One region of the Streptomyces mabaensis genome, then DNA from elsewhere that is predicted to be linked to it. Evidence: riboswitches for the same ligand, from Rfam matches in the RefSeq annotation. Region 1 holds a riboswitch; each other region holds the start of a gene.
What was found. A riboswitch is a leader RNA that binds a small molecule or an ion and turns the genes downstream of it on or off. The one in region 1 is predicted to bind cyclic di-AMP.
Positions count from the first base shown of each region.

Region 2: linked by a shared signal. The riboswitch ahead of ACWV17_RS11500 (C40 family peptidase) and the one ahead of ACWV17_RS24080 (LysM peptidoglycan-binding domain-containing protein) in region 1 are both predicted to bind cyclic di-AMP.
Region 3: linked by a shared signal. The riboswitch ahead of ACWV17_RS16710 (NlpC/P60 family protein) and the one ahead of ACWV17_RS24080 (LysM peptidoglycan-binding domain-containing protein) in region 1 are both predicted to bind cyclic di-AMP.

Region 1 is NZ_JBSOPZ010000029.1:13,096-24,385, forward strand. Features, by position in the region: gene ACWV17_RS24025 (RNA polymerase sigma factor SigF) at 1-811, shown strand, start outside; gene ACWV17_RS24030 (hypothetical protein) at 863-1,075, shown strand; gene ACWV17_RS24035 (MarR family winged helix-turn-helix transcriptional regulator) at 1,101-1,601, shown strand; gene ACWV17_RS24040 (hemerythrin domain-containing protein) at 1,720-2,229, shown strand; gene ACWV17_RS24045 (STAS domain-containing protein) at 2,355-2,720, opposite strand; gene ACWV17_RS24050 (PP2C family protein-serine/threonine phosphatase) at 2,722-4,206, opposite strand; gene ACWV17_RS24055 (hydrophobic protein) at 4,421-4,591, shown strand; gene ACWV17_RS24060 (DUF6411 family protein) at 4,682-4,924, shown strand; partial or broken gene ACWV17_RS24065 (serine/threonine-protein kinase) at 5,013-5,189, opposite strand; gene ACWV17_RS24070 (MFS transporter) at 5,502-6,914, shown strand; gene ACWV17_RS24075 (acyl-CoA dehydrogenase family protein) at 6,959-8,062, shown strand; gene ACWV17_RS24080 (LysM peptidoglycan-binding domain-containing protein) at 8,143-8,964, opposite strand; cyclic di-AMP (ydaO/yuaA leader) riboswitch at 8,967-9,127, opposite strand; gene ACWV17_RS24085 (class II glutamine amidotransferase) at 9,509-10,342, opposite strand; gene ACWV17_RS24090 (glutamate-cysteine ligase family protein) at 10,572-11,290, shown strand, end outside.
Region 2 is NZ_JBSOPZ010000010.1:144,104-152,040, reverse strand. Features, by position in the region: gene ACWV17_RS11510 (ATP-dependent Clp protease proteolytic subunit) at 55-690, shown strand; gene ACWV17_RS11505 (hypothetical protein) at 698-1,003, shown strand; cyclic di-AMP (ydaO/yuaA leader) riboswitch at 1,330-1,501, shown strand; gene ACWV17_RS11500 (C40 family peptidase) at 1,505-1,981, shown strand; gene ACWV17_RS11495 (VOC family protein) at 2,059-2,448, shown strand; gene ACWV17_RS11490 (ATP-binding protein) at 2,499-2,993, opposite strand; gene ACWV17_RS11485 (8-amino-7-oxononanoate synthase) at 3,161-4,318, opposite strand; gene bioB (biotin synthase BioB) at 4,466-5,683, shown strand; gene ACWV17_RS11475 (adenosylmethionine--8-amino-7-oxononanoate transaminase) at 5,676-6,980, shown strand; gene bioD (dethiobiotin synthase) at 7,052-7,783, shown strand; gene ACWV17_RS11465 (VOC family protein) at 7,805-7,937, shown strand, end outside.
Region 3 is NZ_JBSOPZ010000016.1:104,154-115,443, forward strand. Features, by position in the region: gene ACWV17_RS16700 (M23 family metallopeptidase) at 140-1,534, shown strand; gene pcrA (DNA helicase PcrA) at 1,595-4,063, opposite strand; cyclic di-AMP (ydaO/yuaA leader) riboswitch at 4,231-4,391, shown strand; gene ACWV17_RS16710 (NlpC/P60 family protein) at 4,390-5,604, shown strand; gene ACWV17_RS16715 (hypothetical protein) at 5,755-6,279, shown strand; gene ACWV17_RS16720 (class F sortase) at 6,302-6,985, shown strand; gene ACWV17_RS16725 (hypothetical protein) at 6,999-7,352, opposite strand; gene ACWV17_RS16730 (NlpC/P60 family protein) at 7,626-8,699, shown strand; gene ACWV17_RS16735 (LuxR C-terminal-related transcriptional regulator) at 8,734-9,426, opposite strand; gene ACWV17_RS16740 (PspC domain-containing protein) at 9,423-10,709, opposite strand; gene ACWV17_RS16745 (PspC domain-containing protein) at 10,840-11,290, shown strand, end outside.

The sequences.
Region 1 (11,290 bases):
GTGGATCGAGGACGCGGGGAAGATCGCTCCCAGGGATGCCCGGGCCCTGTCCAAGCTGTTCTTCGACCAGCTGCAGGTCCTCGAGGAGGGCACGCACGAGTACCAGTACGCCCGCAACACCCTCATCGAGATGAATCTGTCCCTGGTCAAGTTCGCGGCCAACCGCTTCCGCAGCCGGGGCAGCGGCGAGATGGAGGACATCGTCCAGGTCGGCACCATCGGTCTGATCAAGGCCATCGACCGGTTCGACCTCTCGCGTGAGGTCGAGTTCGCCACCTTCGCCGTCCCGTACATCGTCGGTGAGATCAAGCGGTTCTTCAGGGACACCAGCTGGGCCGTGCATGTGCCGCGGCGCCTGCAGGAGTTGCGCGTCGAGCTCGCCAAGGCCAAGGAGCATCTGGCCACGGTCCTCGACCGCGATCCGACCGTGCGTGAGCTTGCCGAGCATCTTCGGCTGAGCGAGGAAGAGGTCATCGAAGGCCTGGTCGCCGCCAACGGCTACTCCGCCGGCTCGCTCGAAAGCCCCCTCGACAGCGGCGACGAGGGTCAGAACGACCGCGGGGGCCGGGCGTACGCCGACATGCTCGGCGACCGGGACCCCGCGATGGAACTCGTCGAGGACATGCAGGCCCTCGCCCCGCTGCTGGGCGAACTCGACGACCGCGAACGGCACATCCTGGAGATGCGCTTCGGCCGCGAGATGACCCAGTCGGAGATCGGCCAACAGCTCGGCTGCTCCCAGATGCACGTCTCCCGCCTGCTCTCGCGCACCCTGGCCAAACTGCGCACCGGCATGCTCAGCAGCACCTGACAGTCCGGCCGTCACCATGCCTACGACGGGGGTTTCATGAGGAGTCGGAAGGTGAAGACCGCCGCTTTCGTGGTGGTGGTGTGGGCCGGTGCGGCCCTGCTGCTGCGATTCGAGAGCGGTGCCGGCTGGGAAGCATCGGTGCTGCTCGGCGCGGTGGTCGCTCCGTTGGCCCTGTGGATGGGCTGGCTTCGGCGCCGTATGAACGAGCGGGCGCGGGAATGGGGACGTCGCCGAACGCAGCCGTGGCCGGACGAGAAGCGGTGATCGGGCGTAGCCTGCTGAGGGGGATGTGTACCTGTTCGTGGGGAGTGACGGCCAATTGGACCGCGTCGCGGGACCAGCAGAAGATCCCCTGCATGACGTCGCCCGGCAGGTGGCCGAAGCCGCGGAAGCGTTGATGTCGACGTGGGCCAAGGCTGCCCAAGCCGCTCTCCCGCGCCTGTCGAGTCTGCAGTCACAGGCGCTGTTGATCGCCCGGCGATCGCCCGGCATCAATCTCACCGGACTGGCTGCGGAGGTCGGTGCGGCGCCACCCACGGCCAGCAGGCTGTGCGACCGGCTAGAGGCGGCGGGTCTCCTGCGCCGGGAGCGTGCCCCCGGCAATCGGCGGGAGGTCGGGCTCACGCTGACGCTGCACGGCCATGAAATGGTGGACGCGTTGTTCGCCCGGCGCACCGCGGCGATCTGTGAGGTCCTCAGCCGGGTGCCGGCTGCGCGGCGCGGAGAACTACTGGCCGGACTGCGCGCCTTCGCCGAGGCCGCCGTCGACCCAGGCGACTTCATGCCCTGAGAGCCATGCGGCGTGCCGTACATCCAGACCGGTCCCTAGTGGCTCATACCCGACTGACGTGCGGAAACCGGGGTATCCGACGGACCGGAACATCAGCCCCGCTGCCTGAGGAGTCATCATGTCGCCCACCACCCACACCGCCGACGTCGTGGAGCTGATCCTGCAGGATCACCGCCGGATGGAGGAGCTCTTCCGGACGATGCGCAATACGGAGGCCGACCGGGCCGGCGCACTGGCGGAGTTCGCCGCCCTGCTCGTCGCCCACGCCTCGGCCGAGGAGTCGAAGGTCTATCCCGCCCTGAGGCGCTACAAGAAGGTGGATGACGCGGACGTCGAGCACGGCGTTCACGAGCACGAGGAAGGCAACAAGGCACTCCTCGCCCTGCTCGAGGTGGAGGACACCGCCTCCGAGGAGTGGGACGAGAAGCTCGAAGAGCTCGTCACGGCGGTCAACCACCACGCGGACGAGGAGGAGCGGACCCTGCTCAACGACGCGCGGGAGAACATGAGCGACGATCGCCGCACCCAGCTCGGTACGGCGTTCATCGAAACGCGGGCGGAGGAGTTGGCCGCCGGCTGCGGCAGCATCGAGAGCGTACGCAAGATCGTCGCCGCCGCCGGCGGCTGAGAGCCGGCAGTCGGCGCGCCTTTGGAGAAGTATGGGCGGATTTTCTGGGCAGGCGTGGCCATGCGACCGGAGTGGGCGCCGACTGCAGGGAACCTGCACCTCCGAACGGCACCCGCTCCGGTCGCTCAGTCGTGGTGGGCGTGCGCTGCCAGGGCCGCTTCGGCGTCGGGGTGGGCGGGCATCAGCTGGCTGACGCCGGTGAGGTCCAGCAGACGGGCCAGCCGGTCCGGCACGGCGGACAGGGCCAGCGATCCGCCGGCGTCCCTGGCACAGCGCAGGATTCCGATCAGTGCGTTGAGGCCCGAGGAGTCGCAGAACGCCACCGGAGAGAGGTCCAGGATCAGGTGCGGGTGGCCCTGATCAATCAGGTCCAGCGCCCCGGCCCGCAGGACGGGGGCCGTTTCGATGTCGATGTCGCCGGTGACGCTGACCAGTGCCAGCGGACCCGAGGCCTGCTGGACGGTCAGGGTGAGCGTGTGGATCTGTGTCACGTCAGTTCTCCTGACCGGCGCGGGCGCCACCGGCCGGCGCGGCGGCTGTGTGAGCCGTCGCGCTGATCCCCGGGCTGCTGTCCGAAGGGCCTGCGGGTACGGACAGGGCCAGCAGCGCGACGTCGTCGCCGACGCCGTTCGGCAGGTCCTGAATCAGAGCAACGGCGTCATTGACGAGTGCGGTGGCGTCGGCGGGGCCGGTACGCCGGGACAGGAAGGCGGCCACGCCTCTCTCACCGAGCATGGTTCCGTCCGCGAGGCGGGCTTCGATCAGCCCGTCGGTGTACATCAGCAGCCCGTGCCCCGGAGCGAGGTGGAAGGTCTGAGAGGTGAACGCGGCCTCCGCGAAGGCACCGACCAGCATGCCGCCCTTGGTGTGGACTGCGTCCACCTGGGCCGGGCCGGCCGGGCGGCTGCGCAGGCGGTAGGCGGGAGGATGCCCTCCGGACGCCACCGTGACGGTGAATCCGCCGCCCGCGGCGGGCTCCAGGAAGCCGAACAGGCAGGTGCAGAAGCGGCTGCCGACCGAAGCGTCCAGCAACAGCGCGCTGTTCAGTGCGGCGAGCACCGCTTCGGGCTGCGCGCAGTGTTGCGCGGCCTCGCGCAGGGTGTAGCGGGTGAGCGAGGTCACCACCGCGGCCTCGGCACCCTTACCGCATACGTCGCCCAGGAAGAAGGCCCACCTCTCGCCGCCGAGCGGGAAGACGTCGTAGAAGTCGCCGCCGACGTCCCGTGGTGAGTCGGTCTGGTAGTGACAGGCCAGTTCGAGCCCGGGTACCGCCGGCAACGCCGGGGGCAGCAGGGTGCGCTGCAGAGTCGAGGCGAAGGCGGCGACGGCGGCCTTGTCCCGCTCGGCCTGGGCCCGGGCGTCCTGCTCGGTCTTGAGCCGCTCCTGCTCCGCGCGTACCGCGTGGAGTGCCGAGAGCCGCAGCTCCAGTTCGTCGAGGACGATCGCGGCCAGATCCCGGAGCGTGGCCATGTCCTCCTGGGTGATGACCCGAGGGCGGGTGTCGAGAATGTTCACCGTGCCCAGCCGGTTTCCCTCGGGCGTCACGATCGGGGCGGCGGCGTAGAACCGTACGCCCATCTCGCCGGCGACCAGCGGGTTGGAGCAGGCCACCGGGTCGGCCAGGGCGTCGGGGATGACGAGCGTCTCATCGGCGAGGATCGCCGAGGCGCACAGCCCCGGGTCACGGCCTATCTCGCTGACCCCGTCCAGCCCGTGGGTCGCCTTGAACCAGATCCGATCGCTGTCCACGATCGTCACCGTCGCGACGGGGGCCCCGAACAGCCTGGCCGCCAGCCCCGCCACGCGGTCGAACGCGCCGTCGGGCGGGGTGTCGAGAATGTCGTAGCGGCGGACGGCCTCGATGCGAGCCTCCTCGATGCGCTCAGCCTCGATGCGGACCACCCCCTCGTTCGCGGTCGACAGTGGTGGTCGGCACGCGCCCCCGTCCGGCGAGGGCGCCGGTACCGATGCTGGCATCGCCTGGAGTTCTCCTCGTGCGTCGGGAATCCCGTCGGCCTCGATGCGTCCGACGTCACCGGCGACCCTACGCCACGCCGGAAGTCATGGATCCGGCCGCCCTCATGGGCGGCCGGTCTCTTTCGTTGCCCCGAGAACGGCGTAAGAAACGCATAAGATCGAACGCATGGCGGGATTGCTTCGGGGCACACGATGCCCTGGAGGTAAAAACACTATGGTTCCCCTGCTTATCGTCCTTCTGCTCGCTCTGATCCTCTTCGGTGCGGGCTTCGCGCTCAAGGCCCTGTGGTGGATCGCGGTCATCGTGCTGGTCGTATGGCTGCTCGGCTTCGTCATCCGGCCCGCGGCGAGCGGAGGCAAGCGCGGCCGCTGGTACCGCTGGTAGATCCCGGGCGCCGACGCCCTGCCGGGTGGGGGACCAACACATCTGTGGCGGTCCCCCACCCGTCCCCCCTCAGCAGCAAAGGAAGTACCCGTGGTTATTGCCATTGTCGCCGGAATTTGCGTTCTTCTCCTCATCATCGGATTCCTGGTACCCAAGCTCTCGCACGGACCGCAGCGCGGTACTCAGAAGTCACTGGGATTCGGGGCACGCGGCGCCAACAAGGCCCCCGGGGTCCTGGGACGGTGGCTGAGCAAGCCGTTCCACAGCAGCAGCCGAGCGGTGGGTCGCAGTGGCAGTGCCGGCCGCAAGGGCCGTTCGCGTATGCCGTTCTGAGCGCCGCTCAGAACACGAATCACTGCTCTTCCCAGCGAGCTCCGGTCGCGTATACGCGACCGGAGCTCTGCGCTGTCCGGGCCGCCGGCCGGTGCAAGCGGGCTATCGCCGCTTCCATCGGCCCTCCGTCGTACTCGAGTTCACCCTGCAGGCATTCCAGCAGGGCCAGCCCCAGCGCGTAGATGTCGGCTGCCGGGCCGACCGTCGTACCGAGCACCTGCTCCGGCGCCAGGCAGGCGGCGGTCCCGATAAGCGCTCGCTCAGCCGGTAGCGGTCGGCGAGGGTGCCGTGACAGTTCGCCGGATCACCTCGATGGGCCGGTTTGCAGACCGTCATGAGCCTCCCGTCCAGGGGCGCAAGTGCCGCGCGCCTGAACACGCCGACGTCAGAGGGACATAGGTGCGGCTATCCCCGGCTGGGCACCGCATCCCCCGGTCGTCCGGGATCTCGACGGCAGGCGACGCGTGGGTTAACCTACCAAACACTTGTTAGGGAGGAGCGCGGATGCCTGTCGCCTCCGTGTCCCCCTCCTCCCCGGCCCGCGCTCCACCGTCCCTACCGCACAAGGGAGTCAGCCATGTCGTCCGCACCGTCCCCGCAGAGACCCGAGAGCTCCGGGACCTCCGGGAGACCCTCCGCCGCTCCGGACCCCGCTCTGCTGCGCAAGGTGGCACTGTCGAGCCTGCTCGGCACCGTCATCGAGTACTACGACTTCCTGCTCTACGGCACGATGGCCGCCCTCGCCTTCGGCCCCTTGTTCTTCCCCCAGTCGAACCCCACCGTCGGCACGATCGCCGCGTTCGGCACACTGGCCGCCGGCTACGTCGCGCGCCCGGTCGGCGGTGCCGTCTTCGGGCACTTCGGCGACCGGATCGGCCGCAAGTCCATGCTCGTCCTCACGATGGTCCTCATGGGCACGGCGAGCTTCCTCATCGGAGTGCTGCCGACATACGGGACCATCGGCGTCGCGGCTCCCGTCCTGCTGGTCCTGCTCCGGCTCGTGCAGGGCATCGCCATCGGCGGGGAGTGGGCCGGCGCGACGCTGATGGTCGTCGAGCACGCCGACGCACGGCGCCGCGGCCTGTGGAGCGGGGTGATGCAGATGGGATCGCCGCTCGGATTCCTGCTCTCCACGATCGCGGTCACCCTGATCGCGCAGCTTCCCCAGGATCAGTTCATGGCCTGGGGCTGGCGCATTCCGTTCCTGTTCAGCGCCTTGCTGCTCGTCATCGGCCTGTACGTCCGCGTCAGCATCACCGAGAGCCCGCTGTTCCAGCAGGCGGCGCAGGAGAAGGACACCGGCACGACGCCGCGCATGCCGCTCGCCCAGGTACTGCGCCGGCCCCGGAACCTCGTTCTCGCCTGCGCCGTCGGCATCGGCCCCTTCGCCCTGACCGCGCTGATCAGCACCTTCATGCTCACCTACGCCACAACCATCGGGTACGCGACCGCCGATGTGATGTCCGGACTCATCTTCACCGCCGTCACCGGGCTCGTGGCGATTCCGCTCTTCTCCGCGCTGTCCGACCGGGTCGGGCGCCGGGCGGTCGTCCTCAGCGGTGCCGTGGGCATCATGCTGTTCGCCTTCCCGTTCTTCCGCCTGGTCGACGCGAAATCCCCCGCCCTGCTCATCCTCGCCATGGTCCTCGGCCAGGTGCTGCAAGCCGCGATGTACGCCCCTCTCGCGCCGCTGCTGTCCGAGATGTTCGGCACCCGGGTCCGCTACACGGGCGCCTCGCTCGGCTACCAGCTGGCAGCCCTGATCGGCGGCGGGTTCACCCCGCTGTTCGCCAGTGGCCTGCTCAACACCTCGGGCGTTGTCTCCAGCGCACCGCTGGCAGGCCTGGCCATCGGCTGCGGGCTGGTGACCGCGGTGGCCATCTGGCGTACCGCCGAGACCCGTGGCCGGGACCTGACCGAGGAGGACTCCGCCCCGCTCCCCCGCCCGTCGGCGATCCCCCTGAGCGGAGCCGCGTCCGACAGCGCGTAGCGCGCGGCCGGCCCCACGCCACCCACACAGAAAGCAGCAGACGAGTGAGATTGACGGAAGACCAGGACGAACTGCGATCCGCCGTACGGTCGCTCCTCGCCCGCCACGAGGGCGCAGCGGCCTGGCGGCCGCTGACCGAGCAGATCGGCGTCGCCGGACTCGCCGTCCCCGAGGAGTACGGGGGCGTGGGCTGCGGGGCCCGCGAAGTCCACGTCGTCATGGAGGAGTTGGGGCGGGAACTGAGCCCCGCCCCCTATCTCGGCTCCGCGGTGCTCACGGTGCAGGCGCTGCTCGCCTCCGGTGACGACGCGGCGTGCGCGCGGCTGCTGCCGCGGCTCGCCGCGGGCCGCGACGTGGGGGCCCTGGCGTGGGCCGAGCAGGGCTCCTGGGACCCGGCGGCGATCCGTACCGAGGCGGTCCCCGGGCCCGGCGGGACGTGGCGGATCACCGGGACCAAGGAGTACGTGCTGGACGGCGCCGAGGCCGATGTACTGCTCGTCGTGGCCCGTACGACGGGCGGACTCGCGCTGTTCCAGGTCGCCCTGGACGGTACGGGCGTGAGCCGCGAGGCGGCGGTCACGATGGACGGGACTCGGGCCCTCGCATGCGTGGTACTCACCGGCGCCGAGGGCCGCCTCGTCGGCGCGGCCGGCGAGGGTGGCCGGGTGCTGCGGCACGTGCTGGACCTGGCCTGCGCGGCGCTCGCCGCCGAGCAGGCCGGCGCGGCGGCGCGCTGCCTGGAGCTCACGGTCGCCCACGCCAAGGACCGCGTCCAGTTCGGCCGGCCCATCGGCTCCTTCCAGGCGGTGAAACACCGGCTCGCGGACGCGTACGTGCTGGTGGAATCCGCGCGTTCGGCCGCGCTCGGCGCGGCCTTCGCGGCCGCCGAGGGCTCACCGGAGCTGACCCGCTGGGCGGCCGTCGCCAAGTCCGCCTGCTCGGAAGCGTTTTCCGCGGTGGCGGGCGAGATGATCCAGTTGCACGGCGGCATCGGCATCACCTGGGAGCACGACGCACACCGTTACTTCAAGCGCGCGCACGGCTCGGGCCGGCTCTTCGGCCCTGCCGCGTGGCACCGCGGCCGGCTGGCCGCCGACCTGTGCCCGTCCGGGCCCGCACCGCGGTCGGACGACGGCACCGGCACGTGACGCACGGACCGGCCCGCCGGGCACGGGGTTCTCCTCCCGGACCCGGCGGGCCGGTCGCCGCAAGGGCCCGGCCACCGCTGTCAGTAGGGGCCGTTCACGTTGTCGATCGAGCCGTACTTGTCGGCGGCGTAGTTGCACGCCGCGGTGATGTTGGCGACCGGGTCGTAGCTGTCCGTCGAGGTGCCCGGCACGTGGTAGGCCTGGAACGTCGGGTCGATGACCTGGAGGAGACCCTTGGACGGCGTGCCGGCCACCGCGTTGGAGTCCCAGTTGTTGATGGCCAGCGGGTTGCCGGAGGACTCGCGCATGATGTTGCGGTGGATGCCGTCGTAGCTGCCGGGGATGCCGTGCTTGGCCATGATGTCCAGCGACTCCTTGATCCAGCCGTCGAGGTCGTTGGTGTAGGCGGGCTTCGCCGGCGCGGCGGCGGGCTTCGCGGGGGCCGCCGCCTTCGCCTGGGCCGCGGGCTTCACGGCGGGCTTGGGCGCCGACTTCGCGGCCGGCTTCGCGGCGGGCTTCACGGCGGGCTTCACGGCAGCGCCGATCGTAAGCTCGAGACCCGGGTGGATCAGCCTCGGGTTGTCACCGACGACCGTCCGGTTGGCCTCGTAGAGCTGCTTCCAGCCGCCGATCTGGGGGTGCTCGTCCGCGATCTTGGAAAGGGAGTCACCCACGACGACGGAATAGGTCACGGGGGCGGCCTTCTTCGCAGCGGCCGGCGCGGCGACGGTGGCCGGTGCCACGGCCTTCTTCGCGGTGACGGCCGGCGCCTTCTGCGCCGCGGCGGCGGTGGTCGCGGCGATCACCGGGAGGGCGAGTGCGGCGCCGCCCGTGCCGGCGACGACGAAGCCGCGCGTGATCGGATTGGTCTTGGGACGGCGGTGCTTACCCTTTGCAGGCATGACGCGTTCCTCTCCGTCGCCTGCGAGGTGAGCTGTCGGGTTCGGACTGGAGATGCCCGGCCGCAGTGTTGGTGCGACTTGACCCCAAGCCGTTCCGAATAAACGGACCGGCGGCTTACCTGGGTCCCCCGCTCCTGCCGTACGTGAGTGGTGAGTGCGGTTTCCGGACGGCGGCAGGATTCGGCGGTCCACCCGGATTGACGGTGACCGTAAGCGAAATGGACCCGGCGGAACAAGCCTCGAATTTCCCCGCTCAAAGGGGGCAACTGATCCCGCGGGGGAAAAATCCGTCATCCACCCTGGAGCGAAAACCCAACTTTCTTTCCAGGGAAGGGAACTGGGCCTCCGCGGACTTACCGCACACCATGGCGGCTGTGACCGTTATCACGGCCTCCGCGCGCAACCATCCGGCCCGGCATGCCGAATGAAGGAACGACGAATTGCGCAAGTAAGAGGCAAGAATGACTTAAGGCGTTCTTCTCCATGCAGTTCCACCCATAACGGACATATGCGGGTGGAAAGAGTCATCCAGGGCATCCGGGATTTACACCGGCTGAGGCACGAAGGGCCGCAATTCGTCCACCCCCGGCTGGACCACCCCGTAGCTGCTCTCGGGGACCTCGTTCCAGACGCCCGGCAGATCGCCCAGCGGCTCGGAGACGACCATGCGGGTCTTGTCGGACACGCCCCGCAGCAGCGCGATGTCGGGGTGCAGCGCCCGCACCGCATCCGCTCGGCTGCTGTAGAACAGCGAGCGTGAGGCGCCCCCGCTCGAGTAGCGGAAGGCCCAGAGGCGTTCGCTGTCGGTCACCGCGATCGTCATCTGAAGCGGGAAATCCACCCCGTGCTCCCGTCCCAGCCGTTCCACCAGGCCGGCCATCCGCGCGACAGCCCCCGGCGCGTCCTGGTCCAGACCGAACGTGATCGCCAGGTAGAACATCACTTCCGAGTCCGTCGATCCCTCGATGGAGGAGAACAGCGCCGGGTCGATGGCCATGCAAAGGTCCCGCCGCATGCGGTGGAAGTCGGTGATCGCACCGTTGTGCATCCACATCCAGCGGCCGTGACGGAACGGGTGGCAGTTGGTCTGCTGTACCGCCGTACCGGTCGAGGCGCGGACGTGAGCGAAGAACAGGGGTGAGCGGACATGGCTCGCGATCTCGTGCAGATTGCGGTTGTTCCAGGCCGGGCCCGTGTCCCGCACGATCGCCGGGGTCTTGCTGTCGGCCCCGTACCAACCGATGCCGAAACCATCGCCGTTGGTCGTCTCGACTCCCAGATGTGAGTGCAGGCTCTGGTCGATCAGGGAGTGCTCCGGCTTGTACAGGATGTCGTCGAGCACAACGGGCGTTCCCGAATAGGCGAGCCATCGGCACATGGACAACAATCCCTTCCGCCGTCCGGTCCGCATGCGGATCCGAGGAGCGAGCGGCGCCGCGCGAACCGGTCCCTCCCCCACATGTTCGCCCATCGGGGCCGGGAAAGCAGCTTCACGGGCTTCACGGGCACGACGGTGCCGCTCTCACTGGTAGGGGCGGCCGGGGAGTGGGACGCTGAAGAAAGACGCTGCAGAAAGGGGGGTCCGCCGAGGAGACTCGGGAGGGCCGATGGGACGCGATGTCCCGGCGCTGGTGTTCACCCGTGATGACCGCCGCCGGTACCGGAACAAGATGCAGATGTGCCTCGACGCGTTCGCGCAGATGCTGCGTGAGGAGCGTTTCGAGGCCGAGCGGCCGCAGGTGGGCCTGGAGATCGAGCTGAACCTGGTGGACGCGGCCGGCGAGCCGACGATGCGGAACACCGACGTGCTCGAGGCGATCGCGGATCCCGCCTGGTCGAGCGAGCTGGGCCGGTTCAACCTGGAGATCAACGTCCCACCACGTCGGCTGACGGCCGGCGGTCCCGACGCGTGGGAACAGGAGATCCGGGACGCGCTGAACCATGCCGAAGGACGGGCGGCGGCGGTGGGGGCACACCTGACCATGATCGGCATTCTGCCGACCCTGCGGCAGGCGGATGTGGGTGAGGCCGCACTGTCGGAGAACCCGCGGTACCGGCTGCTGAACGAGCAGATATTCGCGGCCCGGGGCGAGGATCTGCTGATTGCGGTGGACGGTGTGGACCGGTTGCGGACGTACGCGGACACCATTACCCCCGAGGCGGCCTGCACCAGTACCCAATTCCATCTCCAGGTCTCTCCGGACGAGTTCGCGCGCTATTGGAATGCGGCGCAGGCGATCTCGGGCGTACAGGTGGCGCTGGCGGCGAACTCGCCTTTCCTGTTCGGCAAGGAACTCTGGAGCGAGACGCGTATTCCCCTCTTCGA
Region 2 (7,937 bases), on a different contig from region 1:
CATGTACATCCTGTACATTTTTGACAGAGCGCGCCGCAGTACGAGAGGAACGCCATGAGCCGGTCCATCGCCCGCCACGTCCTGCCCGAGTTCACCGAGCGCACCACCACCGGGACCCGCACCCTCGACCCGTACTCCAAGCTGCTGGGCGAGCGCATCGTCTTCATGGGAACCCCGATCGACGAGACCGCGGCCACCGATGTCGTCGCGCAGTTCATGTATCTGGAGCACGCCGGGCCCGACCAGGACATCTCGCTCTACATCAACTCTCCCGGCGGCTCCTGGGCGGCGATGTCCGCCATCTACGACACGATGCAGTTCGTCGCCTGCGACGTGGAGACGATCTGTCTGGGCCAGGCCGCCTCCTCCGCCGCCGCACTCCTGGCAGCCGGCACACCGGGCAAGCGACTGGCCCTGCCGGGCGCCCGGGTGCTGATCGACCAGCCCGCCATGCCGGAGCCGGTGCGGGGGCAGCCCTCGGACCTCGAGATCCAGGCGCGGGAGCTGCTGCGGGAGCGCGAGATGCTCACCCGGATGCTCGTACGGCACACCGGGCAGAGCGCGGAACGGATCTCGGCGGACATCGAGCGCGACACGGTCTTCGACGCCGAAGGCGCCCGGGAGTACGGACTCGTGGACCGGATCGTGCACAGCCGCAAGGGCACCCCGACGGTCCTCGGCTCGAGGTGAGACCCGGATGCTGCCGGAACTCCCGCCGCTGCCCGCCCTGACGCGCGCCGAGGGCGAGTTGGTGGACCGCTACCTGGAAGTCGTCGACCTGCTGGGCCGGATCAATCCGGCCCGGGGCGGCGACACGTACAGCTGCCTGCGAGCGGCGCAGGCCCTCGTGAGCAGGGCGGCGGCCCTGCGCGACGCCCTGACGGTCATGCACCGGCGGGGCGAGAGCGAGGTGTACGAGCAGACGCTGACCCGCGCGCTGCGCGTCCTCGACGGGGAGCGCCGCACCGCGCGCGTCACCATGCCGCCGCTGTCGGAGACTTGAGAGAACGACACGCCGAACCACACGCACGGAGTACGGGAATCGATACTCCTTTCGGCTTATCGACGAGGAGCCAGACGGACCATCCGACTTGCACAACGCGCCTGTACGCAGAGCGGAATGGATCGTTCCGCCGCTGGTCCAGGCCTCCTCGCACTCCGCGGCGGGAGGCCGGAAGTACCTCCGTCCACCCGAACGGGTCAGCGGTGAGGAACCCCACATACGTCCGTTTCCGCTCGGATTTTCGGGCGGTTATGAGTCAAGATCCCTGGGACGACAAGCCCCCGCCACCGCGGCGGGGCGGTCCGGGCGGACGCCGAGTCCTGCCGCCGTCCCGGATGCCTGGTCGACAAGAGTGGATCGGCAGGAGTGGAGGACCCAAGTACTACGGGGTGGCCGGAACATGGTCATTCCTTGGGGTGAAGCCGTCTTCGACGGCCGGGCAACTTCGCCAGCCCGAACCCGACAGGTCATCCTTCACAGGCGGCTGACGAAGGGTTGCGCATGTCTGCGCAGAACACTGTCCCGTCTCTGCTGTCCCGGGCCGGCGCCGCATCGGCGCTCACCCTCGCCGCCGTCGGCGGCACCATGCTGGCGCCGGGCGCCGTGCCGGAAGCCCAGGCCGCCGCGTCGTACGCGACGAAGGCCCTGAACGTGGCAGCCTCCAAGAAGGGGGCGCCGTACAAGTACGGAGCGGTGGGACCGAAGCGCTTCGACTGCTCGGGGCTGACGCTCTACTCGTACAAGAAGGCCGGGAAGGCACTGCCCCGCACCGCGGCACAGCAGTACAACAAGACCCGCCACATCTCGGCGTCCCAGCGCAAGCAGGGCGACCTGGTCTTCTTCCACTCCGGCAGGAACGTCTACCACGTCGGGATCTACGCCGGTAAGGGCAAGATCTGGCACTCCCCCAAGACCGGTGCGGTCGTGCGGCTGGAGAAGATCTGGTCGAAGAGCGTCTGGTACGGCCGGGTGCGCTGACGGCTGCGGACTCCCCACGGAGGGCGGTACGTTGTCCGTCCGGCGGTACTGACCGCACACATGTCCGAGGGAGACCCGTGTCATTTCTCAATCCGGTACGGCACATCACGTTCGACGCGCACGATCCGTACACGCTGGCCGAGTTCTGGTCCGCGCTGACCGGATACGCGATCGACGGCGACAAGCCGGGTGACGACGAAGTGCTGATCGTCGCGGGCCGGGACGGGATCCCCGGGCTGCTCTTCATCCGGGTACCGGAGGGCAAGACCGTCAAGAACCGCGTCCACCTCGACATCCAGCCGCCTTCCGGCACGCGGGACCAAGAGGTGGAGCGGCTTGCCGGACTCGGTGCGTCGGTCGTGAGTGACCGGCGTACCGAGGACGGGCTCGGCTGGGTCGTGATGGCGGACCCCGAGGGCAACGAGTTCTGTGTGGAACGCGGCGCGGCGGAGCGCGGGCCGGCCTGATCTCCCGGCCGGTGGCGCAGGGCCGGACACCCCTGTGGGATCCGGGCGGCTCAGGGCGCTTCGGTCACGGGTTCGGGCACTGCTTCGGGGACCACGGGGGCCGGCACCGACTCCGGCTGCCGGGCCGCGGCGGTCCACGGCAGCGCGATCCAGACGGTCTTGCCGCCGTCCTCGGTGGGGGCGACGGACAGCCGGCCACCGCACTCGGCTGCCAGCCAGCGGATGATGACCATGCCGCGCCCGTTGTCCTGCTGAACGGCCGCCGGAAGCCGCTTCGGCCAGCGGGGGTGGCTGTCGGTGACGCCGATGTGCAGCTCTTCGTCGCGCTCCAGCCGGAGATCCACGGTGAAGGTGGGCGACTGGCCGAAGGTGTGCTGCACGGCGTTGGTCGCCAGCTCGGAGACGATCAGCCGTACCGTTTCGGCGGTCCCGTGTCCGGCGGGAAGGCCCCACGCGGAGAGAACGTCGGCGACGTATCTCCGGGCGGCGGAGACCGAGACGGGATCGCTCGGCAGAGTGACGGATGTTTCCTGGTGGTCTGCCATGGCGACGCTGTCCCTTTCCCACCGGGGCCGGACTGAGGCTTCGTGACGGATGAACTCGAAGACGGTCCCGGATACGTGCTTCGCGCCAGCGTGCCACTCATGCCGTCGCCGCGGGTGGCGATCCACCAGGATGTGCGGTCAACTGTCGCTCGAAGCGGTGAACTCTGCTACGGAAGAGCGTATTTGGGCGGCGGCGCGGTGGCCAGAATGGTGCCGACCGCCTGCGCGATCTCCTGATCCGTCAGATCCGCGCGCGCGGTCAGCCGCAGCCGGGAAATGCCGTCGGGTACGGACGGCGGCCGGAAGCAGCCCACGAACAGGCCCGCCGCGCGACAGTCGGCGGCCCACTGCAGCGCCGCCCCCGCCGACGGAGCCCGTACGGACACCACGGCGGCGTCGGGCCTCGCCGCGGTCAGCCCGGCGGCGGTCAGCCGGTCGTACAGGGTGGTGGCCACCGTGCGGGCATGGGCGGCCAGTTGGGGTTCGTTGCGCAGCAGCCGCAGGCTTCCCAGCGCGGCGCCGGCCGCCGCGGGCGCGAGTCCGGTGTCGAAGATGAAGGTGCGCGCGGTGTTCACCAGATGGTCGATGACCTTGGCGGGACCGAGCACCGCCCCGCCCTGGCTGCCCAGCGACTTGGACAGGGTCAGCGTCGCCACCACGCCGTCCGCGCCGGCCAGGCCCACGGCGTGCAGGGCGCCCCGGCCGCCCTCGCCGAGGACGCCGAGGCCGTGCGCGTCGTCGACCAGCAGTGCGGCGCCATTGTCACGGCAGGCGGCGGCGTGCTCGGTCAGCGGCGCGGCGTCACCGTCGACGGAGAAGACCGAGTCGGTGACGGTGAGGGCCCGTCCGGGGTGCGCCTCGAGTGTCTTGCGCACGGCGTCGGGATCGGAGTGCGGGACTACGGCCGTCTGCGCGCGTGAGAGCCGGCAGCCGTCGACGATGGACGCGTGGTTCCCGGCGTCCGAGACGATGAGCGAGCCGCGCCCGGTCAGCGCGGTGACCGCGGCGAGGTTCGCCGCGTAGCCGGAGGACAGGACGAGCGCGGCCTCGAAGCCGCAGAACTCCGCAAGCTCCCGCTCCAGCGTGGCGTGCAGTTCGGTGGAGCCGGTCACCAGCCGCGATCCGGTCGCTCCGGCCCCCCAGCCGCGGGCCGCGTCGGCCGCCGCCGCGGTGATCTCCGGGCGGTGCGCGAGCCCCAGGTAGTCGTTGCTCGCCAGGTCGAGAAGCGCGGATTCGGCGGGGCGGGGACGCAGCGTGCGTACGAGACCGGCCCGTTCGCGCTCGTGCGCCGCTTCGTCGATCCAGTCGAACACGTCCTGGGCCATGGATGAGTCCTCGCGGTTTGTGGGCTGTCGACAGACCCTAACGGGCCCGGTCTGCTGTCAGGGTGTGGCAATACACACACCTCGAAGGGGCTCCGTTGTGCGATCTCTCCTTGGCCGGGGGCGGTGCCGTAGGCCAGGATCGGGGGCATGGATCTGCTGACCACGCTGGTGGACAAGGGGCTGCGGCGCGAACTGCCGACCCGCGAAGAGGCGCTCGCCGTACTGGCGACTTCGGACGACGAACTGCTCGACGTGGTGGCCGCGGCCGGCAAGGTGCGCCGCCAGTGGTTCGGGCGGCGGGTGAAGCTCAACTATCTGGTCAACCTGAAGTCGGGCCTGTGCCCCGAGGACTGTTCGTACTGCTCCCAGCGGCTCGGCTCGAAGGCCGAGATCCTCAAGTACACCTGGCTGAAGCCCGACGAGGCCTCCAAGGCCGCCGCCGCGGGTGTGGCCGGCGGCGCCAAGCGCGTCTGCCTGGTCGCCAGCGGCCGCGGGCCGACGGACCGTGACGTGGACCGGGTGTCGCAGGCCATCGAGGCGATCAAGGAGCAGAACGAGGGCGTCGAGGTGTGCGCCTGCCTCGGGCTGCTCTCGGACGGCCAGGCGGAGCGGCTGCGGGCCGCCGGCGCCGACGCGTACAACCACAACCTGAACACGTCCGAGGGGACGTACGGGGAGATCACGACCACCCACACGTACGCGGACCGGGTGGAGACCGTCCAGCAGGCCCAGGCGGCCGGGCTGTCGGCCTGCTCGGGGCTGATCGCCGGGATGGGCGAGAGCGACGAGGACCTGGTCGACGTCGTCTTCGCGCTGCGCGACCTCGACCCGGACTCGGTCCCGGTCAACTTCCTGATCCCGTTCGAGGGCACCCCGCTGGCCAAGGAGTGGAACCTCACTCCGCAGCGGGCGCTGCGCATCCTCGCCATGGTCCGGTTCGTCTGCCCGGACGTGGAGGTACGGCTCGCGGGCGGTCGCGAGGTGCATCTGCGCACGCTCCAGCCGCTCGCCCTGCACCTGGCCAACTCGATCTTCCTCGGCGACTACCTCACCAGTGAGGGCCAGGCGGGTCAGGCCGACCTGGAGATGATCGCGGACGCCGGTTTCGAGGTCGAGGGCACCGGCACGACCACACTGCCCGAGCACCGGGCCGACGCGCTCGCCGCCGCCGAAGGCTGCGGATCGCACGGAGGCGGCGGCTGCGGGCCGTGCGGCTCCTCGGCGGAGTCCGAGGTTCCGGCGGCGGAGGTGCCGGCCGCTCAGGTGCCCACGGCTCAGGCGCCGGGCGAGGTGCCGGGCGCTCGTACGGACCTCGTCGCGGTCCGTCGCCGCGGCGCCGGGACGGACCTCGCGCCCAATGCCTGATCCGCTGTCCCCCGGCGAGCTGCTGGACCTGGACCGGCAGCATGTCTGGCATCCGTACGGCCCGATGCCCGGCCGGCAGGAGCCGCTCCTCGTCGGTTCGGCGTCGGGCGTACGGCTGCGGCTGGAGCAGCCCGCGCACGGCCAGGACGAACTGGTCGACGGCATGTCGTCGTGGTGGTCGGCGATCCACGGCTACAACCACCCGGTGCTCAACGACGCGGCCCGCGGCCAGCTGGACCGGATGAGCCATGTGATGTTCGGCGGCCTCACGCACGAGCCCGCCGTCCGGCTCGCCGCCAAGCTGGTGGAGATCACCCCGGCCGGGCTGGAGCACGTCTTCCTGGCCGACTCCGGATCGGTCTCGGTCGAGGTCGCGGTGAAGATGTGCCTGCAGCACTGGCGCTCGGTGGGCCGGCCGGGCAAGCAGCGGCTGCTCACCTGGCGCGGCGGCTATCACGGTGACACCTGGCAGCCGATGTCGGTGTGCGATCCCGAGGGCGGCATGCACGAGCTGTGGTCCGGAGCGCTGCCCCGTCAGGTGTTCGCGGACGCGCCGCCGGCCGGCTTCGACGCCGCGCCGGACCCGGCGTACGTACAGCACCTGACGGACCTCGTCGCCCGGCACGCGGACGAGCTGGCCGCGGTGATCGTGGAACCGGTTGTGCAGGGCGCGGGCGGGATGCGCTTCCACTCCCCCGGCTATCTGCGGGTGTTGCGCGAGCTGTGCGACGCGCACGACGTGCTGCTGGTGCTGGACGAGATCGCGACCGGGTTCGGGCGTACGGGCGCGCTGTTCGCGGCGGACCATGCCGGGATCTCGCCGGATGTGATGTGCGTGGGCAAGTCGCTGACCGGCGGCTACCTCACGCTGGCGGCGACGCTGTGTTCCTCACGGGTGGCCGACGGGATCTCGCGGGGCGAGGTGCCGGTGCTGGCCCACGGGCCGACGTTCATGGGCAATCCACTGGCCTCGGCGGTGGCGCTGGCCTCGATCGACCTGTTGCTGGGTCAGGACTGGCGCCAGGAGGTCAAGCGGATCGAGACGGGCCTGCGGAACGGCCTCGCGCCGGCGGCATCCCTTCCGGGCGTGCGGGACGTACGCGTACTCGGCGCGATCGGTGTCGTCCAGCTGGATCACGGCGTGGACATGGCCGCGGCGACGCGGGCCGCCGTGCGCGAGGGCGTGTGGCTGCGGCCGTTCCGGGACCTGATCTACACGATGCCGCCGTACGTCACCGGTGACGAGGACGTGGCCCGCATCGGCCGCGCCGTGTGCGCGGCCGCCGCAGCGGGTTAGGGCCCGCTGCGCGGCGGGCCCGAGAAACAAGACGCCCGAGAGGCAAGACGCAGGAAGGACGGTGGACGGCGATGGCCGTGGTCGTGGTCAGCGGAACCGGGACGGAGATCGGCAAGACCGTCGTCACCGCCGCGGTGGCGGCGACGGCGCTGGCGGCCGGCCGGTCCGTCGCGGTACTGAAACCCGCGCAGACGGGACTGGCGCCCGGCGAGCGGGGCGACGCGGCGGAGGCGGCCCGGCTGGCGGGTGAGCTCACCGCCGTCGAACTCGCCCGCTTCCCGGAGCCGTTGGCACCCGATACGGCCGCGCGGCGGGCCGGGCTCGCGCCGGTGCACCCGCAGGAGGTGGCCGAGGCGGCGGAGAAGCTCGCCGCCGAACACGACCTGGTACTGGTCGAGGGCGCGGGCGGGCTGCTCGTACGGTTCGACGAGGCGGGGTCCACGCTCGCCGACGTGGCCCGGCTGCTGCGCGCGCCGGTCCTGGTGGTGGCCCCGGCCGGGCTCGGCACGCTCAACTCCGTGGCCCTGACCTCGGAGGCCCTGCGGGCACGGGAGTTGGAACCGCTGGGGATCGTGATCGGCAGCTGGCCGGCCGTGCCGGATCTCGCCGCGCGGTGCAATCTCGCCGACCTGCCGTCGATGGCCGGCGCGCCGCTGATCGGGGCCGTACCCGAGGGCGCGGGTGCGCTGGCTCCCGCGGAGTTCCGGGCGCGGGCCGCGAGTTGGGTGAGCCCGGGGCTCGGCGGTGTCTGGGACGCGGACGCGTTCACCGCGCAGGCCGGACCCGGCGCCTGGTCCGCGTGACCCGGATCTAGGCTGGCCCTCATGCGAGCACGAGTGGACGAGATCGTCTTCGACTGCGCCGATCCGGCGGCCCTGGTGCGCTTCTGGGCCGCCCTGCTCGGCGGCGAGCCGGTGGACCGCAGCGAGGAGTGGTCGTACATCGACCCGCCGGGGT
Region 3 (11,290 bases), on a different contig from region 1:
CCGGTTCCTGAACGCCCGAAACCTGCCGGAGATTGTCGCCGTCGCATACCGCCGGGTACAGTCGCGCCCACTGCTCTCCCTCCGGGGTACCCCCCTCCCCGGACCCCAGGCCCCCGCTGCCGAGGCGAAAGAGAAGTTGGTGAACGACCGTCACCCGTCGGGGTTCTCTACCCCCCCGGCTCCGGCTCCCGACGCCTCATACGCGCACCACGCGTCGTACGAGAACCAGGGAACCTTCGCCGGCGACCCCCTCTTCGGTGCGCTTCCGGGCGACTACGACGGCGGCCACAGCGGCCAGTACGACAGCACGCAGTGGACCACCGACGCCTACGCGTCCACGGATTACAGCGGGTACACCGGGTACAGCGGGTACGAAACGTACGACACCGGTGCTTATGGCACCGGCAGTTACGACACCACCGCATGGACCGCCGAGGGTTATCCGGCGGCCGTGGAGATCCCGGCCCAGGTCTCCTACGACACCACGGGGCAGTGGGACGCCAACGCCTGGAACCAGACAGGTCAGTACGAAAACGTCACGTACGGGTACGACGCCACGACCCAGTGGACGACGCAGGACTTCGAAACAGGCACGTACGACGCGACCGCCTGGAACTCGGACACGCCCGAGAACCCGGAGCAAGAAGCGCTCCCCGTGGCGGAGTTCACCGCCGCCGAGCCGCTGCTCGAAGCGGAACTCGAACCGGAGCTCGAACCGGAAGCGGAACTCGCCGCAGCCCCCTCAGCGCCAGCCGGCCCCGCCGCCCCTCACCCGGTCCGCCGCGCCGGCGGAAACCGTGGTCGCCGCCGCACGCCGGCGAAGCGCTCCGCACTGCTCACCGTCGCCGTCCCGTCCGCCTGCGTCATGGGCGTCGCCGGTATCGCAGCCGCCTCCGTCAGCGAACTCGGCGGCCCGAAGGCGGACGACACCACCACGCAGGCCGCGCCCGACCCGGCGTCGGTCAAGCCGGTCGCCGCGAACAGCAAGCTGGACACCCAGCTCGCCGCGCTCAGCGCCGATGCCGACGACTTCGCCGACCGCGCCAGCCGTACCCAGGAGCGCATCGACCTCAAGGAACGGCAGGCCGCCGAGAAGAAGAAGCGCGAGGAGGAGGCCCGCCGCAAGGAGTTGCTGCGCCCCAAGTTCGCGCTTCCGGTGAAGCAGGATGGGCTGAGCGCGCAGTACGGTCAGGCCGGCGTCAACTGGATGTCCCTGCACACCGGCATCGACTTCCCGGTCTCGTACGGCACGCCGGTGATGGCCGCGACCGACGGCACCATCCGCACCCAGTGGAACAGCGCCTACGGCAACATGGCGATAGTGACCGCCCCCGACGGCACCGAGACGTGGTACTGCCATCTCAGCAGCACCAAGTTCCGCTCAGGCACGGTCAAGGCCGGCGACGTCATCGCGTACTCCGGCAACTCGGGCAACTCCACCGGTCCGCACCTGCACTTCGAGGTACGGCCCGGCGGCGGAGCGGCGATCGACCCGCTGGCGTGGCTGCGCGGCCACGGCCTGGACCCGACGTAACCGAAGGCCCGACGTAACCGAAGGCCAGGCCCGTACCCCCGGTACTCCCGGTACCCCCCGCTACAGCTTCTGCACCGGCGCGTACCGCAGCAGCAGCCGCTTCGGCTTGGCGTCACCGAAGTCGATCGTCGCCTGCGCGTCCGCGCCGCTCCCGGTCACCTCCTGCACGGTCCCCAGCCCGAACTGGTCATGCGTGACCCGGTCACCGACCACCAGCGCGATCACCGGCTTGTCCGTCGCCCGCCGCGTGGCGAACCCGGAAGGCCCGGACCGCGACCGCGCCGAGGACAACGACGACGTCAGCGACGACGTGATCCCCGACGTCGGACCTGCCGGGAGCTGCGCACCCTTGCGCTTCCACTCCAGGTGCTGCTCCGGGATCTCCTCCAGGAACCGCGACGGCGGGTTGTACGCGGGCTGGCCCCACGCACTGCGCATCGAGGAGCGCGTGAGGTACAGCCGCTCGCGCGCACGCGTGATGCCCACATACGCCAGCCGGCGCTCCTCCTCCAGCTCCTTGGTCTGCCCGAGCGCGCGCACGTGCGGGAAGACCCCGTCCTCCATGCCCGTCAGGAAGACCACCGGGAACTCGAGGCCCTTGGCGGTGTGCAGGGTCATCAGCGTGATGACGCCGGACCCCTCCGTGTCCTCGTCCGGGATCTGGTCGGAGTCGGCGACGAGCGCCACCTGCTCCAGGAAGTCGGCCAGCGTCCCCGGATTGTCCTCGCCCCGCTCCTGCTCGAACTCCAGGGCGACGGCGGCCAGTTCCTGAAGGTTCTCGATCCGCGTCTCGTCCTGGGGGTCCGTCGACGCCTGGAGCTCCGCCAGGTATCCGGTCCGCTCCAGAACCGCTTCGAGCACGGTCGCCGGGCCCGCCCCCGACTCGACGATGGTGCGCAGGTCGTCCATCAGGACGTTGAAGCGCTTGACGGCGTTCGTCGACCGCGACGCCATGCCGTACGCCTCGTCGACGCGCTTCAGCGCCTGCGGGAAGGTGATCTTCTCGCGCAGCGCCAGCGCTTCGATCATCGCCTCGGCACGGTCGCCGATCCCGCGCTTCGGTACGTTCAGGATGCGCCGGAGCGGGACCGCGTCCTCCGGGTTCGCCAGTATCCGCAGGTAGGCCAGCACATCGCGGACCTCCTTGCGCTCGTAGAAGCGCACACCGCCGACGACCTTGTACGGCAGGCCGACCCGGATGAAGATCTCTTCGAAGACACGGGACTGGGCGTTCGTCCGGTAGAAGATGGCGACATCGCCGGCCTTCGCGTCACCCGCGTCCGTCAGCCGGTCGATCTCGTCGGCGACGAACTGCGCCTCGTCGTGCTCGGTGTCCGCGACATAGCCGATGATCCGCGCGCCCGACCCGGCGTTCGTCCACAGGTTCTTGGGGCGACGGCTCTCGTTGCGCTCGATGACCGCGTTGGCCGCGCTGAGGATGGTCTGCGTCGAGCGGTAGTTCTGCTCCAGCAGGATCGTCGTCGCGTCCGGGTAGTCCTCCTCGAACTGGAGGATGTTACGGATGGTGGCCCCGCGGAACGCGTAGATCGACTGGTCGGCGTCACCCACCACACACAGCTCGGCGGGCGCCACCTCCTGCGTCCCCGGCCCGACCAGCTCGCGTACGAGCGTGTACTGCGCGTGGTTGGTGTCCTGGTACTCGTCGACCAATACGTGCCGGAACCGGCGCCGGTAGTGCTCGGCGACATCCGGGAACGCCTGGAGCAGGTGCACCGTGGTCATGATGATGTCGTCGAAGTCGAGCGCGTTCGCCTCGCGCAGCCGCGACTGGTACATCGCGTACGCCTCGGCGAGCGTCTCCTCGAAACCTCCCCCGGACTCCGTCCGGGAGGTGCCCCCAGCCGCCTGCCCGGCGAACGTCTCCTCGTCGATCAGCTCGTTCTTCAGGTTCGAGATCTTGGCGCTGAAGGACTTCGGCGGGAACTTCTTCGGGTCGAGGTCCAGGTCACGGCAGACCAGGGCCATCAGCCGCTTGGAGTCCGCCGCGTCGTAGATCGAGAACGACGACGTGAAGCCGAGCTTCTTCGATTCGCGCCGCAGGATACGGACGCACGCGCTGTGGAAGGTCATGACCCACATCGCATGGGCACGCGGTCCGACCAGGCTCTCGACGCGCTCCTTCATCTCACCGGCGGCCTTGTTGGTGAAGGTGATCGCCAGGATCTCGCCCGGGTGTACCCTGCGCGCGGACAGCAGGTGCCCGATCCGGTGCGTCAGTACGCGCGTCTTGCCGGAGCCCGCGCCGGCGACGATGAGCAGCGGCGATCCGGAGTGCACCACCGCGGCCCGCTGCTGCTCGTTCAGCCCGTCGAGCAGGGCGGCGGGGTCGATCACCGGCCGGGCGGCCCCGTCCCGGTAGTACGCGTCCCGGTCGACGGGCGCGTCGAACTTCCCGCCGAAGAGGTCGTCCGCGCCCGCTTCGGGGGCGTGCTCCTCGGGGGGCGGCGGGTGCTCCTCGCCGGAAGGCTGGAGGTCCGCCAGGAAACTGTCGTCAAAGAGGCTGCTCATCGCCTCCCGAGTCTAGGCCGCCGCACTGACACCGCGGTCACGAGTTCCGGTAGGTAACGAAAATGTATCGGACATATCGAACATCAGCCTTCCCTCCAGCCACACCGATTGGCTAGCGTGCTCCGCCAAGGCCCTCCGTACCCCCGTCGGCGAACCGCGCCGGAACGGATGGCCCCGCGCCGAGTCCGGCCTGCCGTACGGCAGTTCGGAGCCGGGGACCCACCATGCACAACCGGGGTGAATCGGACCGGCTCCGCCGGACCGTAGGGCAACCTTCCGCATGCCCGAACCCGACAGCTAACCCGGTAGGCGGTCCACGGAAGGAGATGCCGGCCTTGGCGTCGCATCGCAAGCCGCGCACCCGGATTCGAACCACCGCTCCCGCGGTCGGGATCACGACCGCAGCCACCGCAGCCCTCGCCTCCGTCAGCCTTCTCGCGCAGAGCGCGAGCGCCGCGCCCGGTGCGCCGGCCGAGCCGAAGCCGAGCGTCGAGGACGTACAGAAGAAGGTCGACGAGCTGTACCGCCAGGCCGGTACGGCCACCCAGAAGTACAACGCCGCCAAGGAGCGCACCGAGACCCAGCGCAAGAAGGCCGACGTGCTGCTCGACCAGGTCGCGCAGAACACCGAGAAGCTGAACGAGACCCGGCGCGAGCTCGGCACCTACGCCGCCGCGCAGTACCGCACGGGCGGCATGAGCCCCACCGCCACCCTCCTGCTCGCCGACGATCCGCAGGGCTACTTCGCCCAGGACCACCTGATGGACCGGCTCGGCGGCCGCGAGCAGCAGATCCTCAGCGACTACCGCGCCCGGCAGGCCGAGGCGGCCGGGAAGCGGGCGGAGGCGACCAGGAGCCTGGAGTCGCTCACCACGTCCCAGGCCGATCTGCGCGCCGGGAAGCAGGAGGTCCAGCGGAAGCTGGCCGAGGCGCGCGCGCTGCTGTCCGAGCTGACCGCCGAGGAGAAGGCGCGGCTCGCCGCGATCGAGCGGAAGAAGGAGGAAGAGGCGCGGCGGAAGGCCGAGGAGCTGGCGCGCGAGCAGGCGGCCGCCGAGAAGCAGCGCCAGGAGGAGGCGGCGCGGCAGGACCAGCAGCCGCAGCCCGGCACGGACACCGGCTCCGACGCGGGTACTGGTTCCGGTACGGGCTCGGGTACTGGTACGGGCTCGGGCACCGGCTCCGGTACGTACGCCGCCAAGGCGGAGAAGGTCCTCTCCTTCGCCCGGAACCAGATCGGCAAGCCGTACGTCTGGGGAGCGACGGGCCCCAGTTCGTACGACTGCTCGGGCCTGACCGGGGCCGCCTGGAAGACCGCGGGCGTCGACCTGCCGCGTACCACCTGGGACCAGGTGAAGGTGGGCGAGCGGGTCGCGACCGCCGACCTGCTCCCCGGTGACCTGGTCTTCTTCTACGACGACATCAGCCACGTCGGCATCTACATCGGCGACGGCAAGATGATCCACGCCCCGAAGCCGGGGACGAACGTCCGCGAGGAGTCGATCTACTACATGCCGATCTACGGCAGCGTGCGCCCGGCGTAGTCACGCTGCGTCAGTTGGGCGGGGCGCCGCCCAACTGACGCACCTCTTTGCCCCGTTCGCGCGCCTCGGGTCGCGGGCTGTCGTAAGCCCGCCTAGCGTCTCCTGCGTCGAGGCGCATCGAAGGCTCCTCGAGGATCCGGAGGAGTCACCATGCGAGGGATGCGTGCCGGTGCCGCCGTCACCGTGCTCGGTGCCGCCGCGCTCTGCCTCGGCACTCCCACGGCTACGGCCGCTGACGCGGCGCTCCGTGCCGCCGGCTGCGAGACGTCGGACGTCACCGTCAGTGAAGGACGCTCCGGCACCGCGAAGGTCGAGCCGGCGGCCGAGCCCGGTGCCGAGTACGACGTGACGCTCGACTGCGCGGGCGAGGAAGGGCTGGCCGGCCTCACCATCGCCGACGCCGAGGACGCTCCCGAAACCGACGCCGAGCACGACGACACCGACGAGCACGAAGACACCGCGTACGGCGACACCGAGCACCAGCTCGGTGGGCACGACGAGCCCGGCGCCTGGGCGGAGTCCGGTCCCCCCACCGGCGTCCGGCAGGGCGTCAAGGCCGGGGTGGGCGGCAGCCTCACCGGTATCGCTCCGGTCCCGACGGCGGCCGGGGCCGCGCTGATCGCGGGCGCCGCCGGGGCCGGCGTACACCTGATGCGCCGGCACCGCAGGAGCTGAGCCGGCCCGGGGAGAGGGAGGCATGCCGCAGTCACCGCAGACGCGCGGGGCGTGGGGTTCGGTCGCCGTCGTACTGCTCGTCGGAGTGTTCCTGGTCCGCTACGGCGCCGCGGAGTCGCCGGGACCGCCGCAGCCCGCCTCGGCCGTCGCAGCCGTCACAGCCGAAGGAGCTGCATCCGCGCCGACCGCCACGAGCGCCCCGACCGCTCCCGGAGGACCGGGGCCCGCCGGGCCCGCCGCGCATCCGCTGCCGTACTCCGCCCCGCTCCGCGTCGCCATCCCGTCGATCGGGGTAGACGCCCCCCTCACCGGCGTCGGCCTGACATCCGACGGCTGGATCGACACCCCGCCCGCCGCGCACCGGAACGTGGCCGGCTGGTTCACGGGCGCCGCCTCCCCCGGCGAACAGGGCACCTCCGTCGTCGTCGGCCACGTCGACAACGGCGAAGGCCCCGCCGTCTTCTACCGCCTCGGCTCCCTCACGAAGGGCCGGCGCATCGAGGTCGTACGCCAGGACGGACACACCGCCGTCTTCTCCGTGTACGCCGTCGAGCTCGTGCCGAAGCAGGGCTTCCCGGCCGACCGCGTGTACGGGAACAGGGACCGGCCGGAGCTGCGCGTCATCACGTGCGGCGGCGGCTTCTCCCGGAAGACGGGGTACGCGGGCAACGTCGTCGCCTACGCCCGGCTCGTCCGGGTCCGCTGAGAGCCGGGGGACCTCAGGTCCAGAGAACCGCGATGAAGATGTTCGCGACCGTCAGCCCGCCGACCGCCCCGAAGAGCGGCTTCTCCACCCTCTCCTCGTCGCGCTTCACGTACACCAGGCCGAGGATCACGACCAGCACCGCCAGCTTGATGCCGATCTTGAGGTTGTTCACGGTCTGGTCGTCGGCCTGGTTCAGGCCCACCAGTGCGACTCCCGTGATCAGCATGGTCAACGCGCCGTGCAGCATCGCCGGGTTGAACCGGGCCGTGCCCGCGCTCATCGCCTTCATCTGGGTGAGGAAGCCGCCGAGCAGCGAGGCGATGCCGATGATGTGCAGACCGACGAAGACATTGATGAGTACGTCCATGAGGCCGGAGCCTAACCACCCGTTTGGCAGCGCTTCGCAGTCAGGTCCGCCTCATCCACCGGTCCCGTACGGTCAGCAATATTCCGGTTGGCACCAGTTCCGCTCATTCCGACTCTTTCCCGTGACCCAGGTTTAGCGTCCTCCCCCAGGTGGCCGAGTCCCCACCGTCGCCCCGTACCGGGCGGCAGCCGGCCACTCCGCCAAGAGATCCGGCGGTGGCCCGCTTCCCCTGTGCGGACCGCCGCCGGACGACGGAAGGACGTGATGGCCCTCGTGGCTGCACACCGAAAGCCCAAGCAGCGCCCGCTCGCCGGCAACACCGTCCGGACTGCCGCCACCCTCGCCCTCGCGGGCGCTGCTACCGCCACCGCCTTTGAAGGCTCCGCCCACGCGGAGCCCCGCCTCACCCCGGCCCAGCTGAAGGCCAAGGTCGACCAGCTGTACCGGGAGGCGGAGGTCGCCACCGAGAAGTACAACGGGGCGAAGGAGAAGACGGGCGAGGCCCAGCGGTCGCTGACCGCACTGCGTGACGAGGCGGCGCGCAAGACCGACCGGCTGAACGCGTCCCGCAACGCCCTCGGTTCGCTCGCGACGTCCCAGTACCGCACTGGAGGGATCGACCCGGCCGTACAGCTCGCGCTGTCGTCCGACCCCGACCAGTACCTGGAGCGCGCCGCGTTCGCCGACCGGGCGCGCGGCCGGCAGGCGGTCGAGATCGCCTCGGTGCAGAGGCAGCTCGGCGAGCTGGAGCGGCTGCGGGCCACCGCGAACGGGCGGCTGGCCGACCTCAGGAGCCACCAGGCCGACCTGGCGAAGCACAAGGCGACCGTGCGGAAGAAGCTCGGCAGCGCCGAACACCTCCTCGCCCGGCTCACCGCGGAACAGCGTGCGGCGTACGAGGCGGAGGTGTCCCGGGGCGGTTCCGCCGTCTCCCCGGCCGCCGGCCAGGCCGGCCGCAGCGACCGCGGTACGCCGCGCGGGCCGGTCCAGGCGCCCAACCCGCGGGCCGCGCAGGCCATCTCGTACGCGTACGGCGCGCTCGGCAAGCCGTACGTCTGGGGCGCCACCGGCCCCTCGGCGTACGACTGCTCCGGCCTCACGCAGGCCGCCTGGCGCGCGGCGGGCGTCTCGCTCCCCCGCACCACGTACACGCAGATCAACGCTGGGCAGCGCATCTCCCGCTCCCAGCTCGCCCCCGGGGACCTGGTCTTCTTCTACTCGGGCATCAGCCATGTGGGGCTCTACATCGGCGGCGGCCAGATGATCCACGCCCCGCGCCCCGGCGCCCCGGTCCGGGTAGCGCCGATCGACCAGATGCCATACGCGGGCGCGACCCGGCCCTCGTAATGGGCCGTCTACGGCCGCGTGGCGTGCGGGGCGGTCAGACCAGTCTGCGGGCCGTTGCCCAGCGGGTCAGTTCGTGGCGGTTCGACAGCTGCAACTTCCGCAGGACCGCCGACACATGGGACTCGACCGTCTTCACCGAGATGAAGAGCTGCTTCGCGATCTCCTTGTACGCGTACCCGCGCGCGATCAGCCGCAGCACCTCCCGCTCGCGCTGTGTCAGCCGGTCCAGGTCCTCGTCCACCGGCGGCGCGTCCGTCGACGCGAACGCGTCCAGGACGAAGCCCGCCAGCCGTGGCGAGAACACCGCGTCGCCGTCCTGGACGCGGAAGATCGAGTCGATCAGGTCCGTGCCCGTGATCGTCTTGGTGACGTAGCCGCGCGCGCCGCCGCGGATGACGCCGATCACGTCCTCCGCCGCGTCCGAGACGGACAGCGCGAGGAAACGCACCGGGTGCTCGTGGGCCGCCATCAGCGTCGCGCAGCGGCGCAGGACCTCGACTCCGCCGCCGCCCGGCAGGTGCACGTCGAGCAGGACGACCTCGGGGCGGGTCGCCGTGATGACGGTGACCGCCTGGTCGACGTCAGCCGCCTCGCCGACCACCTCCACGCCCGTGCGGCCGGTCTCGCCGATCTCCGCCTGCACGCCCGTGCGGAACATGCGATGGTCGTCGACGAGCACCACCCGTACACGCCTGTCCCCGGTAGACGCCGTGCTCTGTTCGGTCATGGTGTGCTCGCCCTCTCCATCTCAAGCTCGACTTCCGTGCCCCCGTCGGGCGCGGAACGCAGCCTCGCCGTACCGCCGTTGCGCTGCATCCGGCCGATGATCGATTCTCGTACGCCCATCCGGTCGTCCGGTACCGCGTCCAGGTCGAAGCCGGGGCCGCGGTCCCGTACCGACACGAACACCGTCCGGCCCTCCACCTCGGCGTACACCTGCACCGCACCGCCCTCGCCACCGTACTTCGCGGCGTTCACCATCGCCTCGCGTGCGGCCTGCATCTGTGCGGCCAGTTTCTCGTCCAGTGGGCAGTCCCCGACGACCACGACCTCCAGCGGGACGCCGTGCTTGTCCTCCACCTCGGCCGCCGCCCGCTTCACCGCCTCCGCGACCGTGCCGGGCTCCTCGTCCTCCTCCTTGCCGGTGCCCTCGGGCTTGTAGAGCCAGTTCCGCAGCTCGCGCTCCTGAGCGCGGGCCAGCCGCCGTACCTCGCCCGGGTCCTCCGCGTTGCGCTGGATCAGGGTCAGGGTGTGCAGCACCGAGTCGTGTACGTGCGCCGCGACCTCGGCGCGCTCCTGGGCCCGGATGCGCATCAGGCGCTCCTCCGACAGGTCCTGGGACATCCGTACGAACCAGGGGCCGGCCAGCAGCGCGATCCCGACCAGGACGGCGAGGGCCGCGGTCAGGACGTTGCTGAGCTGCGCCACCGAGCCGCGGACCACGATGAAGACGGTGAGACCCGCGCCGACCAGCGCGACGCCCGCGAGACCGCGGGCCAGCGGCAGCAGCCGGCGACGCCTGCTGACCTCCATCCAGTGGGCGCGGCGGGCGTTGTCCGCCTGCCGCCACACCAGGACGACGCCGGCGCCGATCAGCAGCAGCGGCCAGATGTACGGACTGGCGGCGCCGCCCACCTCGACATTGGCGACGAACACCGCGGCGCCGATGAGCAGCGCGATGAGCGCGAAGAGCTGACCCTTGTCGGGCTTACGCAGCCGGCGCCGGCCGTCGGGGGTGATCTCGAACGCGGAGCGCGGGGCGGCCGTACCGCCGACGCCGAGCGGTACGACGATCCAGAACACGGCGTACAGCAGCGCCCCGAGGCCGTCCGCCAGGAACAGGCCGAGGAAGCCGATCCGCACCCACGCCACAGGCAGCCCCAGGTGCCCCGCGAGCCCGCGCGCGACGCCGCCCAGCATCCGCCCTTCGGCGCTGCGGTACAGCTTGCGCAGCGGCTCTTCGGGGTCGGGCGCGAGGGGGGGCGTGGCGCGGGGCGAGGCTGCTGACATACGCCGATCGTCACACGTACGCACCCGGGCGGGCATCAGGGCCGTCCCCGACTTCTGCCCCGGAGAAATCAGGGAACGGCCAGGGTCGGGCCCGGTCCCGCTGCTGCGGAGGGCCCGTCACCATGGACGTATGACAGAACAGCCCGGTGTACAGCACGGCGGCCGGCCCGGTGTACCGCCCGGTGGCCGGCCGGGCGAACCGGCCGGCGAGGGCGACGTCGCCGGGGCCGAACCGCCGCGGCCGCCGCTGCGCCGCAGCCGGCGGAACAAGGTGCTGGCCGGCGTCTGCGGCGGACTCGGCCGGTACTTCGACATCGACCCGGTCGTCTTCCGCATCGTGCTGGGCGTGCTCACCGTCACCGGCGGCGCCGGGCTGATCTTCTACGGCTTCGCGTGGCTGCTGGTCTCCTACGACGGCGAGGAGGAGAACGAGGCGCGACGGCTGCTGACCGGACGGGTCGAGGGACCGGCGCTGGTCGCCGTACTCATGGCGCTGGTCGGCTGCGGACTGTTCCTCTCCATGCTCGGCAACGGCGGCGTACTGACCTTCGCCACCCTGCTCACTCTCGCGACGGCGGGCT